Linked DNA regions of Phytohabitans rumicis. The protein of the gene in region 1 interacts with the protein of each later gene in a pairwise test. Links are inferred from orthologs where the notes say so. Each region holds a gene or a part of one and is shown on either strand. Other genes may lie near its edges.

Region 1 (4,409 bases):
CCAGCAGGCACACCTCCACCAGCGGCGTGACCTCGGCGAGGGTCTCCGCCGCCCGCGCGTCCTCGGTCACCTTGGCGGTCGCGGCGCCGGCCACGGTCGTGCCGTACCCGCCGGCCTCGACCAGGCTGATCGCGAACTCGGGCAGCCAGCGCAGCCGCCACGACTCACGAAATGTGCCCTTGCCGCGGTAGTTGTCGCCCGGCTCGCCCCACGGGACGCGGAGCAGCCGGAGCCGGTGCAGCAGCCGGCTGCGCCCCAGGTCGATCTCGCGGCGCAGGTCGAGGTCGAGCACGCGTTCCAGCGCCTCCGCCTTCAGACGCAGGGTGCGCTGCTGCGCGGCCAGGTCGCGGGCCAGCGGCACGGCCGGCATGTCGTCGGGCACGGCGCCGAGGCGCTCGCTCACCACCAGCCGCCGCCCGATCAGCTCGACGCGCAACTCGTCGCCCTCGCAAAGCACCGCCCGGGTCGCCTCGGTCAGCTCGGCGAGGCCGGCCAGCGGGCGCGCGCGCAGGATGGCGAGCGCCTCGGCCAGCCGTACCGCCTCGATGACGTGCGCCGACGACGTCGGGACGCCCTCGTCGCGCAGCACCCCGGCGGCGGCGACCAGCCAACGGGTCACCACCTCGTCGGGCGTGGTGAAGAGGTGGTGGTACCAGCCGGGGGAGCGCACGCCCGCGCCGTACCCCTGCCACGACGCCAGCCGTCCGTACGTCCACGGCACCCAGGTGAACGTGACCTTGGTCTTCTTGCGCCCCTTGAGCAGCGCGGTGTCGTGGGCCGCGGACACCTTGGCGGTCAGCGCCGGCACGTGCCACGCCCCGCAGACGACGGCCAGATTGGCGTGCGTCTTGCGGACCTCGCGCAGGACGCCGCGCATGTGCGCCTCGCGTACCAGATCGTTTGGATCCTCGGCGGACTCGGCGCGGATGGCCGCCATCGCCTCGCCGATGGCCTCGAAGGCCGGCGCGCCGCGGTGCTCGACCACGTCTTCCCACCAGCGTTCGGGGTCGTCGTAGCCGGCCGCCGCGGCAAGCTCGCCGATCGGGTCGGCCGGCCGCTCCGGCCGGTCCGCGGGCTCGTCCTCGCGCCCCAGCCGATAGGCATAAGGAAGATCAAAAAACCGCACGGGTACGTCGTGCGCGGTCGCCCAGCGGATCGCCTGCCACTCCGGCGAGAACACGGCGAACGGCCAGTACGCGGCCTGGCGTGGATCGTCGGCGACGTAGCCGAGCAGGGCGACCGGCGGGACGAGCCGCTCGTCGGCGACCCACTTGACGAGCGCGTCGGCCTCCGGCGGACCCTCCACGAGGAGGACGTCCGGCCGCTGCTCCGCCAGGGCCGCCACCACGGCTCGGGCCGACCCGGGGCCGTGGTGCCGTACGCCGTAGAACCGCTCAGGCATCGCGGGCGGCTCGGTAGAAGGCGCTCCAGCCGTCCCGCTCGCGCACCACGGTCTCCAGGTATTCCCGCCAGACCACCGCGTCGGTGGTCGGGTCCTTGATCACGGCACCGAGGATGCCGCCCGCCACGTCGCGCGGGCGCAGCGTGCCGTCGCCGAAGTGCGCCGCGAGCGCCCAGCCGTTGGTGATGACGGAGATGGCCTCGGCGGTGGAGAGCGTGCCGGTCGGCGACTTGAGCTTGGTACGACCGTCCTCGGTCAGGCCGGAGCGCAGCTCCCGGAAGACGGTCACCACCCGGCGGATCTCGTCCAGGGCGGGCGGGACCTCGGGCAGCTCCAGCGAGCGGCCGAGCTGAGCCACCCGGCGGGCGACGATGTCGACCTCTTCGTCGGCGGTGGCCGGCACCGGCAGGATGACCGTGTTGAAGCGGCGGCGCAGCGCGCTGGACAGCTCGTTGACACCCCGGTCGCGGTCGTTGGCGGTCGCGATGACGTTGAAGCCCTTGACCGCCTGCACCTCGCCGCCCAGCTCCGGCACCGGCAGAGTCTTTTCCGACAGGATCGTGATCAGCGTGTCCTGGACGTCGGAGGGCATCCGGGTCAGCTCCTCCACCCGGGCGATCGCGCCGGACTCCATCGCCCGCATGACCGGGCTGGCCACGAGCGCGGCGTTCGACGGGCCCTCGGCGAGCAGGCGGGCGTAGTTCCAGCCGTACCGGATGGCCTCCTCGGCGGTGCCGGCGGTGCCCTGGACCAGCAGCGTGGAGTCGCCGGAGATGGCCGCCGCGAGGTGCTCGGAGACCCACGTCTTGGCGGTGCCGGGCACGCCGAGGAGCAGCAGCGCCCGGTCGGTGGCGAGGGTGGCCACCGCGACCTCCATGAGCCGGCGCGGGCCGACGTACTTGGGGCTGACCTTGCCGCCGTCGCCGAGCAGGTAGGTGACCACCGCCTGCGGCGACAGCCGCCAGCCCGGTGGGCGCGGCCGGTCGTCGTCGGCGGCGAGGGCGGCCAACTCGTCGGCGAACTGCTGCTCGGCGTGCGGTCGGATTGCCGTCATCGGAGCTCCTCGTACATCTCGCGGCGGAAGTTCAGGGCAGCGGCCAGTTGCGCGACGACCATGGGCTGCCGGCTGTCGGGGTGGTCTGCGTGCAGCTTCTCGGCGAGGTCGGCGGCTCGGCCGGCGAAGTGCACCGGCATCGACGGCGCGGCGCTGCGGCACAGCTCGCCGATGTGCCACGCGTGCCGTTGCCCGCCGGCGAGCGCCTTGACCGCGTCGAGCACGGCCTCGGCCAGCTCGTCCGGCCAGGCACCGGACTGCATGGCGATCAGCCGGTGCGCCCGGATGGGGTCGCGGCGCAGCGAGCGGGCCGCGTATCGGGCCAGCTCGGCCGGCGGCAGGGCGTCGTAGAGCTGGGCGGCCAGCACCTCGTCGGTGATCTGATCGGCGAGCAGGGTGGCCCAGACCGGATCGCGCTCGGTGGCGGCGGCCCGCGCCAGTCCTCTGTGGATGGTCACGCCCCAGTCGTCGGCCACCGGCAGGGCGAGCACCCGGTCGGCGGGCCGGTCGAACGCGGCCGGCCAGGTGTCCAGCGGTGTACGCGCGAGGATCTCCTCCAGCAGCCACGCCTGCGGTCCGACGCCCTGCGGCGGCCGGGGCTGTACGCCGTCGCGGCGCATGCTCTCGTCGCGCTCGACGGGCGGTGTCACCACGAGCCGGTCCCCCTCCAGCCGTACGCAGGCCAGGGCACGCCCGGCCATCCGCTGGCGCAGCCCCGAGCCGGGGAGCGCCGCGAGCAGGTCGGCCGCGGTGATGCGGACCTCCTTGCGGCGGTCGTCGAGGGCGCGCTCCAGCAGCGGCTCGTCGGCCAGGGACAGGCCGGTCAGCAGCGTGCCGAGCAGGCGGGCGCGGTCTTCCGGATCCTCGCTGTCGAACGTCGTGGTGAGCAGCTCGAGCCCGGCGGCCGGGTCGGTGGCGCGTACGGCGCCGAGGTAGGCGAGCCGCTGGCCCGGCGTACCGGTCGCCCAGTCGGCCGGGTCGGGGTCGGCGGTCGCCTCGGTCAGCAGGTAGCGCCAGTCCGGCCGGCGGGCGGCCAGCCAGGCACCCCGGCGGCCGGCCACGGCGGCGAGGGCGGGTCGCAGGGCGGCGCGCCGCCGGCCGGCGTCCAGCAGGGACGGCAGCAGCTCGGCCGGCACCCGGTAGCCGCGCTCGGCCGCCCGGGTCAGCCAGTCGCCCAGCAGGCCCAGGGCGACCTCGCTGCCGCCCGGCACGCCGCCGTCGGTGAGCAGGAGGGCGAGGCGGTGCGCCGCCGCGACCGGGACCACGAAGGCGCTCTCCTGTGGGGCCGGCTCGATCGGCGCTCGCCCGGTGACGGGCACCACGCCGGCCCGCCGGTACGCCAGCGCGACCGCGGTGCCCTCCAGCAGCGCCGCCGGGCCGCTCCCGTCGAGCCGGAGACCGTCGGTCGCCGTACCGGTGAAGGGGCGGCGCTCGGTGCCGACCAGTGCGGCGGACAGCAGCTCGGCGGGGAGCACCGGACCGCGCCGGTCGCCGCTGGGACCGGGCGGGGCGGCCACGTATCGACCCTCGGGCCAGGCGGCGAGCGGACGGAACCCGGCCGGGCCGTACTCGCCGGCGACCGTGATCGGGCCGCCCCGCTAGCGGCCAGCAGCCACCACGGCTCGTCGTGCCCGGCGGACAGCGGCACCGCGTCGCCGGCCGCGTCGACCAGGTGCCGGTCGTCGGTCGGCGTCACCCCGGCCAGCAGCATCGGCACGCTCTCGCACCATGGCTCGGCGGCCACCGCGGCGGTCCAGCCGGCCAGCGCCTCGCGGATGGCCGGCGCCCCCGCCGGAGCGGTGCCCGGCTGGAGCACCGCGTGCCGGTGCGCGAAGACCGCCCGCATCGGCAGGGCGCCCGGGTACCAGCACAGGTCGGCGTCGATGGCCGTACCCGGGACGGTGTCGGCGGGGAGCGCCTGCCCCGGCGGCGCGAACGCCAGGAGCAGCGCGA
Region 2 (4,324 bases), 1.3 Mb from region 1 along the record:
AGAGAGCGCGCGCAACGAGAGGGGCGCGCGAGAGGGGACGGGGAGAGGGCGCGACGAAGGGGCTAGGGGTGGCGGTGGATGACTATGCCTAGGAGGCCGGGGCCTACGTGGGCGGCTACGACGGCGCCTACCTCGGTGACGTAGCGGGCCTTCAGGCGGTCGCCCAGCCGTGCGGCCAGCGTGTCGGCCAGCACCGCGGCCCGCTCACCCGCCCCCAGGTGGTGCACCGCCGCGTCCACATCGGACTCCCCGGCCGCCTCGACGGCCAGGTCGACCAGGCGGGCGAGACCTCGGCTGGCGGTGCGCACCTTGTCGCGTACCACGATCGCGCCGTCGGCGACGTGCAGGATGGGCTTGACGGACAGGGCGGTGCCGAGCAGGGCGGAGGCGGCCCCGATCCGGCCGCCCCGGCGGAGGAACTCGAGCGTGTCGACGTACAGCAGCGTGGTGGTGCGGGCGATCGCGGCGCGGGCGGCGGCGCGTACTCCGGCCAGGTCGGCACCGGCCGCGGCGGCCGCGGCGGCCGCGAGCGCCGGGAAGCCGAGGCCCATGCCCGCCGATCGGGCGTCGACGACCGCGACCCGCTCGCCCACCTCGGCCGCGGCGAGCGCCGCGGACTCGACGGTGCCGGACAGGTCGGCGGACAGGTGGATCGACACGACGCCGGGCGCGCCGGCGTCGAGCAGCCGGCGGTACGCGGACACGAACTGCTCCGGCGCGGGCCGGGACGTGGTCACGCTGACCCGGCGCGCGCTCAGCGCCCGAGCGACCTCGGTGGGCGTGACGTCCACCCCGTCCAGGCCCTCGACGCCGTTGATCACGACGGTGAGCGGGACGACGGTGACGTCGTGCCCGGTGGGGAGGTACGCGGTGGAATCGGTGACGACCGCGACAGGCATGCCGGCACCGTAGCCGATCAACCCGGGAACGGTCCTCAGCCGGACAGCACCTCGCTGACCACGAACGGCGTGCCCTGCTGGCAGGTCGTCATCATGCCCTGCTCCACCCGCCCTCGAACGGTGACCGTGGCCCCCACCGCGAACGAGTCGCGGTTGATCCCGGGCCCGGGCAGCAGGAGGTAGTTGTTGAGCAGCCGGCAGCCGGACTCGACGCCCTCGGCGACCTGGCCGGTGAGCGTCATCTCGGCGCCCGGGCTGGGCTTGCCGGTCGCGCGGCCGAACGGCTTGCCTGAGGAGGTCGGTGAAGGCACTGGCAGATCCTCCGGGGGCGACGAAGGCGACGACGACGCGGAGGGCAGGGAGGAAGGTGACTGTCCATCGGTGCCCGCACAACCACTGAGCAAGGTGGCCGCCAAGGCGACGGCGAGGACGGTGGCGCGACGCGTACCCATATGTGATCCGACGCTACCGCACGCGCGGCGGTTCCGCTCAGACGGGAGATGGCGTGGGGCGCTGGGGCGACGCGCCCGAGTTGTGCGCGCGCAGCCACCAGCCGCGGACCTGGTCGTGGCCGAGGTCGGTCCAGTGGCAGTTCTGCAGCGGCCCCAGGGTGCGCATCACCGAGGCCGGCCAGCCCAGCAGGAAGCCGCAGCCCTGCCGCGCCGCGCCGCCGTGGGTGGCGACGACGACGGTGCCGCCGGGCACCGAGTCGGCCGCCTCTCCGAGCGCCTGACCGACGCGTTTGCCGAGGTCGTCGAGGGTCTCCACGTCGCAGCCGAGGGGCTGCTCGCCGGCCCGCCAGCGGGTGTACTGCTCCGGGAAGTGCGCCGCAACCTCGGTGATCGTGAGCCCCTGCCACTGCCCGTACGACCGTTCGCGCAGGCGCGGGTCGGTGCGCACCGGCAGGCCGGTGAGCCCGGCGAGCGCGGCGGCGGTGTCGGCCGCGCGCCGCAGGTCGCTGGCGACGATGGCGTCGGGGTGCAGCGCGGCGATCAGCGGTGCCGCGGCGGCCGCCTGCTCCCGCCCGAGGTCGTTGAGGGCGGTGTCGGTCTGTCCCTGGACCCGATCGGAGGCGTTCCAATCGGTGTTGCCGTGGCGCCAGACGATCAGACGGGTCATTCCGCTTCGACCAGGGCGCGATCCACGAACGGGATCGTCGGGCAGTCCTTCCACAGCCGGTCGAGGGCGTAGAACTCCCGCTCCTCCGTGTGCTGCACGTGCACGACCACGTCGATGTAGTCCAGCAGGACCCACCGGCCGGCCCGCTCACCCTCGCGGCGCGCTGGCTTGGCCTTTTCCGGCAGGCCGACCAGCGCCTCCTCGATCGCGTCGACGATCGCCTGCACCTGGCGCTCGTTGGGCGCCGAGGCGAGCACGAAGGCGTCGGTGATGACCATCTGGTCAGCCACGTCGATGATGAGGATGTCGTGCGCCTTCTTGTCGGCGGCGGCCTGGGCGGCGCTGAGCGCCAGCTCGCGGGCGCGCTCGGATGCAGTCACCCGACAAGCCTCTCACATGGCCCGCGTTGGCGCGTGCGAGTAAACCGGACAAACTACCGATAAAGCCGACGCTTGGCGATGTACTGCACCACACCGTCGGGCACGAGGTACCAGACCGGCTTGCCGGCGGCGACCCGTTCGCGGCACTCGGTCGACGAGATCGCCATGGCCGGCACCTGCACGAGACTCACCGCGTCGGCCGGCAAATGCGCGTTGGACAGCGCGAACCCGGGCCGGGTCACCCCGATGAAGTGCGCCATCTCGAACATCTGGTCGGTGTCCTTCCAGGACAGCATCTTCTGCAGCGCGTCCGCGCCGGTGATGAAGAAGAGCTGCGCCTTCGGGCCGTACTCGGCGCGCAGGTCGCGCAGCGTGTCCACGGTGTAGGTGGGCCCGTCCCGGTCGATGTCGACGCGGCTGACGTGAAACTGCGGGTTCGAGGCGGTCGCGATGACCGTCATCAGGTACCGGTCTTCGGGCGGGCTGACCGTGACGCCGCCCTTCTGCCACGGCTCGCCGGTCGGGACGAAGACCACCTCGTCCAGCGCGAACCGGTCGGCCACCTCGCTGGCCGCCACCAGGTGGCCGTGGTGGATCGGGTCGAAAGTGCCACCCATGATGCCGATCCGGCGCGAATCATCCGCCATTGCCGAATCCTAGATCGTTTGCTGCCGGGTCCGGGCGGCAAGGGCCCGGCGCAGGTCGTCGTCCGAGTCCACCACCACCCGGCGCAGTCCGGGCCCGAGGTCGTCGCGGGCCAGCAGCGCCGCGGCCATTTCCCGGGTGGAGGCCGCCACGGCGTAGCGGGGATAGGCCACCGCCGCGATCCGGTCGGCAACCCAAGGGGTACGCAGCCGCGCGGCAGCCGGCATTTCGGCGAAGTAGCGCTCCACATAGGACTCGGTCAGGACCGCCTGATCCGGTTGCCAGAAGCCCTCGGCGCACGCCTCGACGAGCCGGCCCGCCAGCGTGGTGTCGGCGGTGAGGACGCGCCAGGCCCGCTCCTTGGCCACCGGATCCGGCCGCGCGGCGCGGCACCTGGCCGCCCACTGCTCGCCGGTCGCGCTGCGGTCCGCCGCCAGTTCCGCCTCGATCTCGTCCGCGCCGGCCGCGCCGAGCACGGCCAGCCGGTGGTAAAGCTCCCAGCGCAGGTCGGCGTCGACCTTCAGCCCATCGGGTACGTCGACGCCGGTCAGCCAGCCGCGAAAGCGCGCCGCGTCGGTGCCGGCGGCGACCAGCCCGCGTACGGCGGCGAGCTGGTGCGACCCGCCCGGCAGCGCACCGGCCAGGAGCCGTTCGCACGCCTGGGCGACCCGCCGAAGCGCCAACTCCCGCTGGGCGCCGGTGAGGTAGCGGCGCACCAGGTCGGTGCTCATCCGCAGCACATCTTCGATCACGACCAGCTCGGTCTCGGCGGGCAGGGCGGCGTCGACGAGTGCGACGAGGTCGGCCACCGGCCGGTCGCCGTCGCGTACGGCGTCCACAGTGGATGCCCACACCAGCGCGCGGGCCAGTGGGTCGCCGATCCGCGCCACGGCATCGGCCGACCCGTAGTCCAGGCGCACCTTGGCGTACGTCAGGTCGCCGTCGTTGACCAGCAACAGGTCCCCGGCCAGGTCCGGCACCCTCGTCCGTCCACCCTGGATGTCCACCTCCACGCGGCGGGTGAGCACGCCACCGTCGTACACGCCGATGCCGATCCGGTGTGGGCGCGGCGGCTCCCCCGTCTGGACGATGTGGACGGTGTCGCCGACCTCGGCGCGCAACGTGTTGGCCCCCGACCGGCGCAGCCACGCGTCGGCCCAGCCGGCCAGGTCCCGCCCGCTCGCCTCGGACAGCGCGCCCAGCAGGTCCGCCAGCGTGGCGTTGCCGAAGCGGTGCGCCGCGAAGTGCGCCCGCAACCCGGCCAGGAACGGCTCGTCCCCC

What was found. Proteins that work in one complex are often made in the same cells at the same time.
Region 2: the proteins of Prum_RS20730 (region 1) and rsfS interact in binary tests that used the Escherichia coli proteins (3 or more experiments, as listed by UniProt). The link is inferred for Phytohabitans rumicis from one-to-one orthologs.

What each region holds. Positions count from the first base shown.
Region 1 is NZ_BLPG01000001.1:4,609,165-4,613,573, forward strand. What follows is about bases 426-3,425. They hold Prum_RS20730 (ATP-binding protein), read right to left. Parts: upstream 2,457-3,425; coding sequence 1,395-2,456; downstream 426-1,394. Other genes in these bases: Prum_RS20725 (DUF5682 family protein), read right to left, coding at 426-1,402; Prum_RS51710 (DUF5691 domain-containing protein), read right to left, coding at 2,453-3,425. In the rest of the region: more of Prum_RS20725, read right to left, coding at 1-425; more of Prum_RS51710, read right to left, coding at 3,426-3,973.
Region 2 is NZ_BLPG01000001.1:5,872,896-5,877,219, reverse strand. The notes cover bases 707-3,621. They hold rsfS (ribosome silencing factor), read right to left. Parts: upstream 2,399-3,621; coding sequence 2,015-2,398; downstream 707-2,014. Other genes in these bases: pepN (aminopeptidase N), read right to left, coding at 3,055-3,621; nadD (nicotinate-nucleotide adenylyltransferase), read right to left, coding at 2,452-3,045; Prum_RS26730 (histidine phosphatase family protein), read right to left, coding at 1,389-2,018; Prum_RS26735 (hypothetical protein), read right to left, coding at 935-1,210; Prum_RS26740 (DegV family protein), read right to left, coding at 707-899. Outside these bases: more of Prum_RS26740, read right to left, coding at 63-706; more of pepN, read right to left, coding at 3,622-4,324. UniProt on the Escherichia coli protein: Functions as a ribosomal silencing factor. Interacts with ribosomal protein uL14 (rplN), blocking formation of intersubunit bridge B8.